Regions from separate parts of the Erythrobacter sp. JB1-4 genome, predicted to be linked through region 1. Evidence: predicted binding sites of a transcription regulator. Region 1 holds the regulator's gene; each other region holds the start of a gene.
What was found. The regulator LexA, encoded in region 1, represses DNA repair genes until DNA is damaged. The targets are predictions, from matches to a motif close to GTTCCNCNCTTGTTCT.
Positions count from the first base shown of each region.

Region 2: the regulator LexA is predicted to act here: its motif matches at 2,199-2,214, upstream of AC0V61_RS12510 (deoxyguanosinetriphosphate triphosphohydrolase).
Region 3: the regulator LexA is predicted to act here: its motif matches at 3,232-3,247, upstream of recA (recombinase RecA).

Region 1 is NZ_CP200292.1:3,335,851-3,340,990, forward strand. Features, by position in the region: gene moaC (cyclic pyranopterin monophosphate synthase MoaC) at 1-299, shown strand, start outside; gene AC0V61_RS15660 (molybdopterin molybdotransferase MoeA) at 305-1,486, shown strand; gene lexA (transcriptional repressor LexA) at 1,718-2,410, shown strand; gene AC0V61_RS15670 (ComEC/Rec2 family competence protein) at 2,449-4,848, opposite strand; partial or broken gene gltX (glutamate--tRNA ligase) at 4,781-5,140, shown strand, end outside.
Region 2 is NZ_CP200292.1:2,694,444-2,699,583, reverse strand. Features, by position in the region: gene AC0V61_RS12520 (ABA4-like family protein) at 1-231, opposite strand, end outside; gene AC0V61_RS12515 (NAD(P)H-binding protein) at 247-972, opposite strand; gene AC0V61_RS12510 (deoxyguanosinetriphosphate triphosphohydrolase) at 965-2,158, opposite strand; gene AC0V61_RS12505 (aspartate/glutamate racemase family protein) at 2,487-3,191, opposite strand; gene AC0V61_RS12500 (alpha/beta fold hydrolase) at 3,297-4,316, opposite strand; gene AC0V61_RS12495 (SO2930 family diheme c-type cytochrome) at 4,313-5,140, opposite strand, start outside.
Region 3 is NZ_CP200292.1:45,675-50,814, reverse strand. Features, by position in the region: gene AC0V61_RS00235 (DUF2062 domain-containing protein) at 2-571, shown strand; gene AC0V61_RS00230 (response regulator) at 723-3,200, shown strand; gene recA (recombinase RecA) at 3,359-4,414, shown strand; gene alaS (alanine--tRNA ligase) at 4,718-5,140, shown strand, end outside.

The DNA of each region.
Region 1 (5,140 bases):
TCGCTGGCATCATGGCGGCCAAGCGCACAGGCGATCTTATCCCATTGTGCCACCCGCTCGGTCTTGAGGCGGTGACGGTCGACTTCACCTTTGACGAATGCGCCATCCGCGCAACAGCAAGCGCCTCTCTCACCGGCAAAACCGGGGTTGAGATGGAGGCTATGGTTGCGGTCTCCACTGCCCTCCTCACCATCTACGACATGGCCAAGGCGATCGACAAAGGCATGGTGATTGGCGAGGTACGCTTGATCGAGAAGCGCGGCGGCAAGTCGGGCACATGGAAGGCGGACGCGCTGTGAGCGCAATGCTCTCGCTGCAAGAGGCACAGGAAAGGCTCCTCGCACTCACACCTCAATCGCGGTCATCGCGCGTTGCGATCAACGACGTTACCCTCTGTTCGAACCAATGGCTTGCCAGCGATCACTACGCCGCCCGCACTCAGCCACCATGCGACCTGTCAGCGATGGACGGTTATGCCATCAGCGGCGCTGGACCATGGCAAAAGGTAGGCGAAAGCAAAGCCGGGACGCCGTTTGCAGGGGCGCTATTGCCTGGACAATGTACGCGCATATCAACGGGCGCCCATATGCCCGAAGGCGCTAAGGCCGTGCTCATCCAAGAGAATGCAGAGGTAGAAGGTGAGGTGGTCAAGCCCATCCACCTACCTCAGACCGGCCAACATGTACGGCGCAAAGGCTTCGACTTTGAGGACGGTCAGCTTGTGCTTCCCAAAGGCAGCGCGGCAACGCCCGCGGCCCTTGCCTTAGCGATCTCCGCTGGGGTCAGCACGCTTGATGTGGTGTCCCCGCCCTCGGTCGCGATCCTTGATAGCGGGGACGAGTTGGTCGAGGCTGGACAGCCCTGCGCACTCCACCAGATCCCGGCTAGCAATGGGTCGATGTTGGCCGCGATGCTGCACCCTTATGTAGGCGCCACAGACCGTCTCGGTCCCGTCCCCGATGACCGCGCCCGGTTGGCAGAAGCGCTGAGTCAGGCCGAAAAGCATGATATCCTCATAACCTCAGGCGGGGCATCTGTTGGCGACCATGACCTTGTGCAGGACGCTCTGCGTGAATGGGGCGCTGAGATCGATTTTTGGAAGGTTGCGATCAAGCCGGGCAAGCCGTTGATGGTGGCGACGCGCCAGACCCAAGCGGGGCGTCAAGTCATCCTTGGTCTTCCCGGCAACCCGGTCTCAAGCTTTGTGACTGCTTTTCTCTTTGCGTTGCCATTGGTGCGCAAGTGCCTTGGTGCGCCTAACCCGCTCTTTGAAACTGTACAGATGACCGCAGGCGAGGCCATCCCTGCCACCGGGCCACGTCATGAGTTCTTACGCGGCATCCTATCAGAGGGAATCGCACAGCTTGCATCTTCACAAGACTCAAGCGCTTTAGGGGCGCTCGCCGTGGCCAATTGCCTCATCAGCCGCCCACCCCATTCGCCGGCTGCCCAAACGGGTGACAAGGTGGAAGTCTATTGCCTTTGAAATGGCGGTTTTCTGCCAGCCTTGTGGAAATCGGCGTGTTGACTTGCGAACAGAAGTTGCCTATTCGTTCCGCATTCGTTCACCATAAGGGTCGAACGGTTAGCGTTCTGTATCGCACCTGTTCTGCTTTTGCGCATAGGGTGCTTCTTGGGAGCGCGCGATCTTGGCACTGCGTTTGGGATGCGCAACGTTGCGTCCTTTCGCGAAGAGTGCGGCTGATGGAGTTTGCCCATGCTTACGGCAAAGCAACATGAATTGATCCGTTTCATTCAGCAACGCCTGGAAGAAACAGGCGTGTCACCCAGTTTTGAAGAAATGAAAGAAGCGCTTGATCTTAAGAGTAAGTCAGGCGTGCACCGCCTGATCTCTGCGCTTGAGGAACGCGGCTTTATTCGGCGTCTTCCCAACAGGGCCCGCGCGCTTGAAGTTATCAAGAACCCTGAGGATGCAACACCTAATGCGCGTCCTGCTCTTGCTTCGGCGGCGAATGATACCGTTGCGGCGAATGCTTCTGCGCCAAGAGCGCCCGAACCTGCAAACGATGTGATCGAAATCCCACTGCATGGGCGGATCGCAGCAGGCGCACCGATTGAGGCGCTAGAAGGACAAAGCTCGCTTCCTGTCCCCGCAGCATTGCTCGGACCGGGGGAGCATTACGCGCTGGAGGTATCGGGCGATTCGATGATCGAGGCCGGCATCTTTGATGGTGACTTTGCACTGGTCCGGCGCACGAACACCGCGCGCGATGGCGAAATTGTGGTGGCGCTTGTGAAAGGCGAAGAGGCAACTCTCAAATATCTCCATAAGGATGGCGGCTTAGTTCGCCTTGATCCGGCCAATGCGACGTATGACCCTCAAGTCTATGGTCCAGAAGAGGTCGAAGTCCAAGGTAAGCTTGCCGGGCTATTGCGGCGTTACCACTGACCGCGATCAGTGCGGTGATATGCTGGGCGGGAGTTTAATCACTCGCGCCCGGCTTTCCACCAGCCATGCTCACCTTGTGTCTTGCTGACGCTGGTGATGGTTTGATCGGCAAGGTTGATGGAAAGGCCACCGGTCTGCTCAAGCAGGCGGCGATCGGCTTTGAGCCATTTGGGCTGGCACGAGCGTGGCAGAAACCGATCAGCCACAACTATGTCCGACTGCTCACAAGCTGCCGCAAGCGAACGCTCTTCGATGAGCTCGCGGTTGCGGGCCATAAGAAGGGACCAGTCCCTGCCCCCACGCTGGAGGACAATGGTGCAAAATTCAGGAGAGCATCGCGCGCCGTCCCACTGCGCAAGAGGAATGGGTTCGGAAGTAACACTTGAAAGTTCAAGGAGATTGTCGCGAGAATATGAAGAGCGGCTGTCGCGCAGGGACAAAAGCCTGCGCTCCCCATCTTGGCCGAGCATGGTGATGCCCACATGGCGCCCCTCCCTACCGATAAGGACATCAGGTATAGGCGTCATAACAAGCAACGCCGTCGCAATCGCAGCGGGCATAAAACCCCAGAGCCGCGCTCGACCAGACCATAAGGCAAGCCAAAGCCCGCCCGCGGTAAACAAAGCGATAGTGGCACCGCTCATCTGCGGCATGAGCTTAACCGCTCCGGGCTGCGCAGATGTGAAGTGGGCAATACCAAGAAGCAGATTGAGCGACTTTTCTGTTAGCCACCAAAATGGCGCGCCAAGCCCTACGATATCAAAGATCAAACCCAGCGCGATGAGTGGCATCGAGACAAAGGTGACAAGCGGGATCGCGATGACATTTGCAAAGGCTCCGTAAAGCCCAGCGCGGTGAAAATGGAATAGGACAATGGGCATGAGAGCGATTTCAATTACCAAGCCTGTTAGGAACAGCATCGCCGTGCCCCTACCAAAGCGCGCAAAGCTGCTCTCCTCACGCGGCGCAAGGAAGGCTCTCACAGGCGCGCTCGAATGCAAGGCGACGATGGCAAGAACGGCGGAAAAGCTCATTTGGAAGCTGGGCCCGACGACACTCTCGGGCCAAAGAAGCAGTACGAAAACGGCGGCAACCGCCACCATCCGCAAACTCAAGGCATCGCGCCCGCTTGCAAGAGCAACCAGCACAAGCATGGCAGCAGCACACGCGCGCACCGTAGGGACCTGCGCCCCGGTCAGAAGTGTGTAGCCAATGCCAGCAATTGCCCCCACACCGGCTGCAATCACCGGCAATCTCACACGCAGGGCAAGGGAGGGAAACAAAGCGAGCAATTTGACCGCCACAAGATAGGCCGCCCCGATCACGGCGGTGACGTGCAATCCGCTAATCGCAAGCAAGTGGGTAAGACCTGCATCGCGCATGGCAGCTCTGTCAATTTCTCCAATCGCCCCCCTGTCTCCGCTTGCAAAAGCCGCAGCAATGGTCCCGGCGGACCCGTCCACTTTGCCCCTTACATGGGCCGACAAGGCTCGCTGCATCTGAGCAATAAAGCCGCCGCTTTCGCCCTGTCGAATGACGTCCACAGGCCCAACCACACTCCCCGATGCCGCAAGCCCTTTGAACCACGCAGCGCGCGCAAAGTCATACGCGCCCGGCAACATAGGGCTAGCAGGCGGCATCAGGCGCACCCGCATACGCACGACGGCTCCCTCGACAAGCGTGCTTGTGCCGCCACCTGTACCAAACCGCTTGTCTGTCTCGGCTAATGTCTCAAGCGGGATGTTTACTCGGATCTTGCGGCTTTGAGCGGTCTCGGCGTCTCTCACAGCTAAAACCAAACGGATGCGGTTCTGTGAGGGCTGGTCTTCGCGTGCCAATACATACCCCTGTACCCGCTCAACGCTTGGCCGCTCGATAGCTTGGGCACCTACAAATTCGGAGCGCAGCCAGATGACGCTCATGCCGGCTGCAAAAACCAAAGCGCAAGCAATGATTGCACTGCGTAGATGGCCGCGTTCCTCGACCCCTCGCCATGCTGCGAGCGCAGCCAAAGCCAACAGCACGCAAAGGCCTATTGCGCTGGCCCATTGCCAAGGCGATTTAAGGGCGAACCAAGTGAGAATTCCGCTGGCAAACACGACGGCGAGCCATGGGGCTCGGTCAAACCCGGCATTTGCGAGAAATTCCTCAGCACCATCGCCAATAGACTGCCAAATACTGGACAATCCGGCGCCTCTTTGCCAGAGGCCGTGCGAAGCCTTTTGAGGCGCGAAAGGGGTACTGCCCGCTTCGGTTTCACCGCCAGCGGGAGCATCTCCCATAGGAATGATCGGCGCATCGGCCATCGGCTCGCTTCCCCCTCGGGTAGGCACCGCTTCTTTGCACCAAACGGATGAGGATATTAGATCGATGGCGACCCAATCGTCAAATTCTTTGGACAGTTCAACGGTAGTCACAAGGTTTGCACCGTCACCCACTGGTTTCCTGCATATTGGCGGCGCGCGTACTGCGTTGTTTAATTGGCTTTTTGCTCGTCACCATGGCGGTAAAGCGCTTTTGCGGATTGAGGACACCGACAAAAAGCGGTCCACTCAAGCAGCCATCGATGCCATTCTTGATGGTCTGGATTGGCTTGGTCTTGACTATGACGAGGAGCCGGTTTTCCAGTCGAAGCAAGCAGAGCGTCACGCCGCTGTCGCCCATCAGCTGCTCGAAGCAGGCCATGCTTATAAATGCTTTGCTTCGCCCGAAGAGCTTGAGAAAATGCGC
Region 2 (5,140 bases), 640 kb from region 1:
AAAGATCGAGCGCACACCTTCAATCGATGTGAAGTCCGCCCCGCTATTACCCCCTGAGACCGCGCCGCTTAGAACTGCTCCCAAACATACCGTGTACACAAAGCAAAGCAGGCCAATCACCAGATAGAGCAATGCAGATAGCAAAGCGGGCCAACGAGGCAAAAGGATCAAAGCCAGCCAAGAAATAAGCGCAAGGCCATTGGCCGCCTTGAATATCGTTGCCCAATCCATTGCCGCCTGCTCCCTCTAGTTTTCGATTGCAGAATGCTTGGCGCGCCATTCGCGCGCGGCTCGCTTAATGGCATCATTGTCGTGGGTAAATCGGCCTGCGGCTTTACGCAAAGCAAGTCCCATAGCGGCCTCGCAGACGATATCAGCATTGATCGAGCGATAACCTTGCCACTTTTCTGGCAGCAGCGGATCAAGCACTGGGCTGACCACTTGCCCAATGGCCTCCAGCGGGCGAAGGTCGTCTTGGCGCGCTCCTTTCAAAAGGCCGGGGCGAAGGATATCCACCCGGTTCAACCCCAATTTGGACACCGCCTCCTCGGTTTCGCCTTTGGTCCGCATGTAGAAGCTCTTGGCACGCGGGTTTGCACCTGACGAACTGATCATGATAAAATTGGACACTCCAGCCTTATGCGCCGCCTTTGCTGTTGCCAGGATCAGCTCATAATCGACCGCGCGAAACGACGCTTCATCGCGTCCGGCTTTACGCCAAGTGGTGCCAAGTGCGCAGATAAGAGCGCGCGGGCGGACAGCCTCGAGGATCTCGCCCCATTTATCAGCGTCCGCTACAAACATCTCAACCTTAGCGCCTTTGGGCAGCTGCGGTTCGCGCCGGGCAATGCCAACCATACGCATATCTTCACCAGCACTTGAAATTTCGATCAAGCGGCGGCCAATTAGGCCCGTTGCCCCGACAAGGCCGACCCGAACGGGCGTGTGTGCTCCGCCACCGATATCAGACATTGATCAGCCCTTCTGGCACTTCGCCGTGGAGCCTAGCGCATTCTGTCATTGCAAAGCGATCGCTCATCCCTGCGATAAAATCGGCGATGCTTCGTGATCGAGCAGGTTCTTCCGTCGGCAAGCGATTGCGCCATTGCGACGGCATTAGATCAGGGTCATTGGAATAGGCATCGAACAACTTCACAATAACGTCGCGCGCATGTGCAGCGGCGCAAACTTGCTCAGGATGATAATACAGTTTGTCATACATAAACGATTTCAATTCGCGCTCTTGCTTTGCCATCGCGGGTGAGAAACCGGCAAGTTGCTTGCCGCTCGCACGGATGTCTGAAACGCTTTCAAAGCCTTTGGTTAGGGCGCTGGTGTGCTCAAGTACATCGTTTACCATCACCCCGATCTGATCACGTATCAATTCACGCAAAAGCCGTTCACGAGGTGCACGTGGAAAGCGTTTTTCGACCAAGCGCCACTGGTCTGCGAGGAATTCGAGTCCCATCAAATCATCAAGCGTCAAAAACCCAGCGCGAAGCCCATCGTCAATGTCATGATTGTCATAGGCAATGTCGTCCGCCACCGCCGCAATTTGAGCCTCCACAGATGGCCAAGAGCCAAGTTTAAGTGGGAATGCCTCGTCCAATTTGGTCAAGGCCCAGCCGGGTTTTGAGACCGGGCCATTGTGCTTGGCTAGCCCTTCGAGGAGATCCCAAGTGAGGTTCAACCCGTCATGTGTTGGATAAGGGTTTTCAAGCCGCATGACAGTGCGCAAGGTTTGAGCATTATGGCAAAAACCGCCATGGGCCTCCATCGCCTCTGATAACGCGTCTTCGCCTGCATGGCCGAAGGGGGGATGGCCCAAATCATGAGCCAGACAAAGAGCTTCGGTTAGATCTTCATCCACGCCCAAAGCACGGGCCAGAACACGGCCAATCTGCGCAACCTCAATCGTGTGCGTTAGCCGCGTGCGATAGTGATCGCCGTCTGGCGCGATAAAAACCTGTGTTTTCGATTTCAGCCTACGAAAGCTCATCGAATGGATGATGCGGTCACGGTCGCGTTGAAAATCAGTGCGTGGCCCGCGCCTCTCACCAGGTCTGTTCGAGGCACCTTTATGAATTGATGGCGAAGCGTCAAACTCGCGGCCGCCATGGGCAAAAGGATCGGCTGCGAAGGGCGCTCTAGTAGACATGCTAAGATAGGCTTAGGTGAGCGTTTGCCAGGTCTCAACGGGAACAGAAGGGCAACCCATACCCTTTACCGTGGACAGCACGCCGTGCGTCCCAAATCGTGTTAGATGGTGTGAAAAAATGGGACCGCCTACCGGGTGCAATGGGGGGTGGTAAGCGGCCCCAAGAGCATTTTAGCTCTCGGGTCATCGGCGCGACCCGAAGACCCACGCTTGTCTGTTACTTTTTAGTGACAAGCATTGACGCTCACGTAAATCGACAGAGGAGAACTTACACCCCAACCTTGGATGCTATGCGACGAAGCGCCCCTGATAAGAGGTCAGCCGAGTTCTAATTCACCGCTTCCTGTTCAAGGATCCAATCGGCGGCAGCTTCACAGTGAATTCGCGTGGAATCGAAAACAGGCAAGACATTGGCATCAACATCCACAACCAGATCAAACTCGGTACAAGCAAGGACAACGGCCTCTGCGCCGTCCTGTGACTTATTTGTAATGATTGTCTTCATCTGACGCTGGGCATCGCGGGTGACTTTGCCGACCATCAATTCGTCATAGATAATGCGATCCATGATTTCGACATTGGTCATATTGGGTGGAAGTAGATCGATCCCCTGAGCGACAAGGCGCTTGCGATAGAAGCTCTCGGTCATGACATTGCGGGTGCCAAGGATCGCGGCACTTTTGCACCCTGCAGCCTTCAGAGCCTTGCCAACGCAATCCGCGATATGGATGACCGGCACATCAACTGCGCCTGCAACCTCATCATAGACCTTGTGCATGGAATTGGCATTGATGATCAGCGCCTGTGCCCCTGCGCCCTCAAGCCGTTTTGCGCTTTCGGAGAGGATTTGCGCAGCGCCCTCCCACTCCTTGTCATCGCGAAGAGCGTAGAGTTGTGCAAAATCGAGACTTTCGATGAGGAGCGGCGCTGAGGCCATAGGTGCAGCGCGGCGCTGAACTATGCGGTTGATCCGATCATAATAGATACGGGTAGAGACCCAGCTCATTCCCCCGATCATTCCCAATTTTCGCAACAGACGTGTCCCTCGAATCTTGTTTGCCCAAAAACTTCAGACGCGCGAAAGATGGTGACAGCGTTACGCGCCTGCGTCCATAGCAGGTGGTAAAGGGGCAGAAAATTAAGGTGACTGCTGTTGACCTGAAGCCTCAGCGGACCCTGTTTCAAGGACTTCAAGCCACGCCTTCAGATCAGCCAAAGTGGCATCAACCGCTTCTTCGTGAGGCAGGTGACCGATTTGCGGATAAACCTTAAGCTCGCTGTCTGGCAGCGCCTGATCGAGCCATTCCCCCGCTTCGACCGGGATTAGCCGATCTTCATCACCCCATAAGATCAAAGATGGCACGGTTATCGCGCTAATTTCTTGCGCTGTAAGCGGCGCATACTCGGTCGAGAAACGCGCCATCGTGGCCCCACGGTTACCCGGATATCGCAGCAATTGCCAATAACGATCAACCGCCTCTTCAGTCACGATAGCCTTGTTGGAAACGCTCTCTTCAAGGCTCTGCTTAATGAGTGACCGCGGCGTTATATGCTCTGCAATCAAGTTCACACCGGGCATGCGCGCAATGGCAAAGCCGATATTGCCGCCGTCATCTGCTTCTTCGACGGCGGGGTCCATCATCGCCTCAACCTCATCGCGAGGGGCACCGCCAGCATCAACAAGGATCAGGCCGGAGACGCGGTCAGGATAAAGGCTGGCGACCGCAAGAGCGTGCTTTCCGCCCATGGAATTGCCGCCAAGGATGAACATATCAATCTCAAGCGCATCGGCGACTTCGATCACATCATGTGCGTAATTCGCGCGGCTGTAGTCGCCCGCAGGGTCTGGCCCGGTGAGGCCATGGCCGACTTGATCAAAGCGGATAACCCGGCGAGTGTCTTTGAGACCATCCACCCAAGGCTCCCATGTGTGGAGGTCCGCGTTTGAGCCGTGGAGGAGAATTATCGGTGGTCCCTCCCCGCTTCCCTCGTCACGAAGGTGGATAGTGACGCCATCGCCGATTGCGACAAATTGAGATGGCTCCCCGCCCCACCGTGCTCGCATCATATCGGGATCGGTGTCGGGCACGCGAAACACGAAAAATGCGACGACGAGCAGTGCGAGCACCGCAAAGACTACACGGACCGCCCATTTCATTGAGGCATCTCACTGATCCATTGGCGCATCAGTTCGACCGCTTCTTTATCGATTGTAGAGCGGCCCAGTTCGGGCATGGCAACGCCGGGCTCATTCGAATTCATGCGGTGCACAAGGATCGACTTCTCCGGTGCTCCGGGGTCGATAGAGACAAGGAAGCCACCCGCCCCGCGCCCTGCTGCAACAGGCGGCTTTTTAACGCCAATCGCAAAGCTGTCTGTTTGCTCCCAGCTGAGGTCTAGGCCTGAGTTGGACGCGCCGCCGCCGGGCTTGTGGCAATGCGCGCAGTTCACATCGAGGTAAGCGCGGGCGCGTTTGTCTGTGCTAGCGCTGGTGTTGCTCCACAAGGGAAGCGTATCAGCGCCTTCGGGCACTTGGTCGAGCATTTCGCCATCATGCATTTTGCCGAGCCACTCAGCTGACAAATTGCGCGCTTTGGGACCGATGGGGATGACTTCGCCATCTACAGAATGACATGCCTTGCACTGGTTCTTGTTCGGTATGCGATAGCTGATTTCTTCACCCGAAGGCGTAGTAATCGCAATACGGCCACCAGCGAGCGCCAGTTTCGCCTCGGTCTGCCCTTCGTTCCAGCGATAGGGGAGCGCCAACCACCCATCCGCGCGGTGAAGCAACACGCGGGTTTCGATAAACCGCTGCTCCTTGCCCTCTCCGAAAGCGAAAGTCTTGATGATGGCGCTGCCGACGGGAAATTGCAGCAGCCCCTCTCCATCGCCCTCGAGATTAACGCCCTCTGGCAGGTAGATATATCGCAGCTTATCCGCTCCATCGGACCAAAGGGCCGTGTTGAGCTCGTACGCCGT
Region 3 (5,140 bases), 3.3 Mb from region 1:
GATGACAGACCGCCTTAGCCGCACAATGCCAAGCCGCGAGGCAATGGCGAAGAACAAATATCTTGCGCCTATCGCCCACCGTTTTCTCAATCCAGAACTCTGGCGTTTCACAAGGCGCTCTGTTCCTCGCGGAGTGGCCCTCGGGCTTTTTGCGGCGTTCATCATACCCGTGGGTCAGATCTTTCTCGCAGCATTCATGGCTTTGCCAGCGCGTGCAAACGTCCCGCTTGCGGCCGCTGTGACGTTTGTGACGAACCCTTTCACCATTGCTTTTTGGGCCGTTGTCGCAAACCGGGTTGGCAATTTCATCCTCCGGATTGATGCAACAGCAACAGAGATGGTCATGACGCAGGCTGATAGTACCTTGTGGGTCTACATCGTCGATGCGTTCCAAGTTGCGGGCGTGACTGTTGTGGGGTTCTTTGTGCTGGCCGTTGTCACGTCTGCCATCGGTTACCTTGCAGCTGGCGCCGTCTGGCGCGTGATTGTCGCTCGTAAAGTCGCACGCAAACGGGCAAAATACAGTGCACAATTGGCTCAGCCCCTCGACCACGTGGACGGCGCGAAGTAGGACTGCAAGCCCAAGCAATCGAAAGAGTGCCCGCGTGGGTCTCTTGCGTGCGGTAATCTAGGCGAGTGGGACTTTGGCCGACAAAAGCATCATCGGCAATTCTTCAGACAGTAGCGCGAAGCTGAACCAAGCAGCTGGTGCATACACCGCAATGCCTTCTGGAAAGCCAAGTCAGATGCTCTTGATTGGCTTGGGCGCGGCGCTTGTTGTTAGCGCTGGGCTATTGTTCGCTGCAACCTCAAGTGTCGTTATGACGGGGGCCTACATCGGTGGGCTGATTGTTCTGTTGTTGGGTGTTGTTGCTGCCGAGCGCATCAATAGACAACCGATCAACGCAGAGGTTGCCGCGCCTGATTGGTCGGTCACTGTGGCCGCTATAGAAAGCAAGGATGCGAATTTTGGCGAGGCGATCGCCATAACCGACCGCGCCAATCGCCTGGTTTGCGCGAACAAGGCCTATGTCCATGCTTTTGGTGCCGACAACGCACCACCTATGCTAGATGCAGAACGCCCAGCTTTGGAGGCGCTGAACCGCGCAGCACGCACGGCATGGCGCGATGGTGATGCTTTGATCGAGGCGTTCGATGATAGCAAATTACGTCAGTGGGCTGTGAATGCCGCACGTGCCGGGCGAGGGGAAGATCACCTCATTTGGCGGTTTGAACGCCTAATTATCCCGACAGCTGATGAAACCCTGCAGATGGATCTCACTGGGACCTTTGGCGCTCTATTAAGCAGAGCGGGGATCGAAGCCGCCATAACCAGTGCTGACGGCACAATCCGAAGTGTTGGCTCTGGTTTTGCAGAACGTGCAGTTGGTGATCGCGAAGCAACCTTGGTAGGTCAGTCCCTCGTTTCCTATTTGCGGGCGGACGAGCGTGAGCGCATTTACTTTGCGCGCGAGGGCCGCAATGGTACGCCGCAAACGCTTATTGATGTGCCTCTTAGTGAGCCGGGCCTTGCGGGCGCACCTCCAGCTCCTGAAGACGGCACCACCTTAATGCTGCTTGTCGATAGCGGGGTTGGTGTTGGAAGTGGTTGGGACGGCTCCGCTCAGGCCGGTGTCGCTCAGCTTGAAGGGCTCTTGGCTCAGTTACCTTTGGGCCTTGCAATGACAGACCGTGATGGGCGGTTCCTTTTCGGTAATGAGGCCTTTTTGCGCTCCGTTGGAAAGCCCGAAGGTGAGTTGCCAGCGTTCCCTACAGATCTCGTTGTACGCGAAGATAAGGCGCCCCTTTCCGATGCAGTGCGCCGTTATGGTAGGGGGCCTGCTAGCCGCGGCGATATGGCGGTGCGCCTCAGTTCGCGGCGTGATGAGCCTGTTTCCATGGGCCTTGCAGGTGTGCGCGGGTTGGGAGAGGCAGCGGTTTTGCTCAGTATTGCTGACAGCACTGAAGAAACTGAGCTTAAAAGGCAGGTTGCGCAGGCAACGAAGATGCAGGCGGTCGGCCAACTTGCGGGCGGGGTCGCGCACGACTTTAACAATGTGCTGACCGCTATAATTGGAACATGCGATCTTATGTTGCTGCGCCACACGCCAGGCGACAGCGACTATGACGACATTCAGCAGATCCGAGCAAACTCCAACCGTGCCGCGTCTCTTACCCGCCAATTGCTCGCCTTCTCGCGGCAGCAGACTCTTCGCCCTGAGATATTGCAACTGCCTGATGTGGTTAGTGAAGTGGGACCGCTTATCAAACGTCTTCTGGGTGAGAAGATCGACTACTACGTACAACATGATCGCAACCTTGGCCCGGTGCGTGCTGACCCGCAGCAATTAGAGCAGGTGATTATGAACCTTGCGGTGAATGCGCGGGATGCGATCAACATGAACGGCGCCCACGGACGCACCCGCAAAGAGGCAGGGCAGGGCCGGATTTCGCTTCTCACCAGGAGTGTCAAATCGACCGAGGCAATCAAGATTGGCGCCGAGGTCTTGCCCTCCGATGATTACACCCTTCTGATCGTTCAGGACAATGGAGGCGGCATTCCAGCAGACGTCCTGCCCAAGCTCTTCGAGCCATTCTTTACTACGAAAGAATTGGGCAAAGGAACGGGTCTTGGCCTCTCGACGGTCTACGGCATTGTCAAACAGTCAGGCGGCTTTGTGTTTGCCGATAATGTGATGAATGCCTCTGGCCGTCCTATGGGCGCACGCTTCACGATATATTTCCCGGTTCACGCAGGAGAAGCCCCACAGCGACGCAAGCCCGCTTCGGCAGAGCCGTCTTCCAATTGGTCGGCTGGGGGCAGGGTGCTCTTGGTAGAAGATGAGGATATGGTGCGGGCGGTAGCAGAACGCGCTTTGTCGCGCGCGGGCTATCAGATCACAGCGTGCAGCGATGGCGAAGACGGGCTCGAGGCGATGCAAAAGGATAGCGATTTTGACATAGTTGTTAGCGATGTCGTGATGCCCGGGATGGACGGCCCCGCGATGGTGCGTGCAATCCGCAAGGACCACCCTGACATCCCAGTTCTCTTCATGTCCGGATATGCAGAAGAGGCTCTTCGCAAAGATATTGATGTCCCCAATATGCACTTCTTGCCTAAACCTTTCAGTGTCTCCGCTATCACCGAAAAGGTAGCAACGATCATGCGAGAAACACGCGCCGGTTCGCAATCTGAATAGACCTATAATGTTCGCTTAGAAAAAAATATTTGTTCCCCCCTTGTTCTATGAGAACAAATGGGATACATGAACTCCTACAGGGGGCGGCAAAGGTGTCTTCCCACAATGGTCGGTTAAAAGTCATTAATCCGGCCTATGCAAGCGAAGGAGTGCATGCGATGGCTACGCAACTTAAGCTGGTAGACAAGGATAAAGACGTGGACCGTCAAAAAGCGCTGGACGCGGCACTCCAACAGATTGACCGTGCCTTTGGTAAGGGTTCGGCGATGAAGCTCGGCTCGAAAGAGGCGATGCAGGTCGAATCGATTTCAACCGGTTCCCTTGGGCTTGATATTGCGCTTGGGATTGGTGGTCTTCCGAAAGGGCGCGTGATCGAGGTCTATGGGCCGGAAAGTTCTGGCAAAACGACGCTTGCGTTGCATGCTATTGCTGAGGCGCAAAAAGCAGGTGGGACAGCGGCCTTTGTTGACGCAGAGCACGCGCTGGACCCTGTGTATGCAAAGGCGCTGGGCGTTGATATTGACGAGCTTATCGTTTCACAGCCTGATACTGGTGAGCAAGCGCTTGAGATCACCGATACTCTGGTACGCTCAAACGCGATTGATATTCTTGTGGTCGATTCGGTTGCGGCGCTTGTGCCCCGCGCAGAGATCGAAGGCGAAATGGGCGACAGCCACGTCGGCCTTCAAGCGCGCCTCATGTCACAGTCGCTGCGCAAGCTGACCGGCTCCATCAACCGTTCAAAGTGCATGGTGATCTTCATCAACCAGCTGCGCATGAAAATCGGTGTGATGTATGGTAACCCTGAGACAACGACTGGTGGTAATGCGCTTAAGTTTTACGCCTCGGTTCGCCTCGATATTCGTCGTACCGGTCAGATCAAGGACCGCGATGAAGTGATCGGCAACTCGACCCGTGTGAAAGTGGTCAAGAATAAGGTGGCGCCGCCGTTTAAGCAGGTTGAGTTCGACATCATGTATGGGGAAGGCATCTCCAAAATTGGTGAGATTCTTGATCTTGGCGTGAAGGCCGGCATCGTTGAGAAATCGGGAAGCTGGTATTCTTACGACAGCGTACGGATTGGGCAGGGGCGTGAAAACTCGAAGCTGTATCTCAAAGAGAACCCTGAAGTTTGCGACAAATTGGAAGCCGCCATTCGCGGTAAAACCGATGAGGTCGCCGAGGAAATGATGACCGGTCCGGACGCGGACTGAGGCGTTAGCTCCTCAAGCGGGCGCTCATGATGCTCTAAAGTTGAGCTTGGGCACAAAGCGCGGGAGATTGCTTCCGCCTCCGGAGACATGGAATACCGGCGCAAAAGCGCTTTCGCTCTTGAGCGAAGGCACGCTTTGCGCCGGTTTTTCATTGGATTTCTTGGATGGGGTAAGCTGTGTGCAAGCGCCACATGTTCAGTCTGATCGAAGATTTGCCGTTAGCTTTCGCTTGTCGCTGCCTCGCGCTTAGCTTACCTGCCTCGCAACACCTTTGAAGGCCTTATAAGAAGCACGAAAATTCACATGACCTCTACCAACGATATCCGACGTTCATTTCTCGATTTCTTTGGAAAGCAAGGCCACGTGACTGTGCCTAGCGCCCCGCTTGTTCCTTATAATGATCCGACCTTGATGTTTGTGAATGCGGGTATGGTTCCCTTCAAAAACGTCTTCACCGGGCTTGAGGCGGCTCCTGGACCATGCGCAACCTCATCGCAAAAATGCGTAAGGGCCGGGGGCAAACACAATGATCTCGACAATGTAGGATACACCGCGCGGCACCACACCTTTTTTGAGATGCTCGGCAACTTCTCGTTTGGCGACTATTTTAAAGAGCAGGCCATCACGAATGCCTGGACACTTTTGACGCGTGAATGGGGTCTTCCTGCAGATAAACTGCTGGTGACCGTTTATCACACCGATGACGAGGCGTTTGATCTCTGGCGC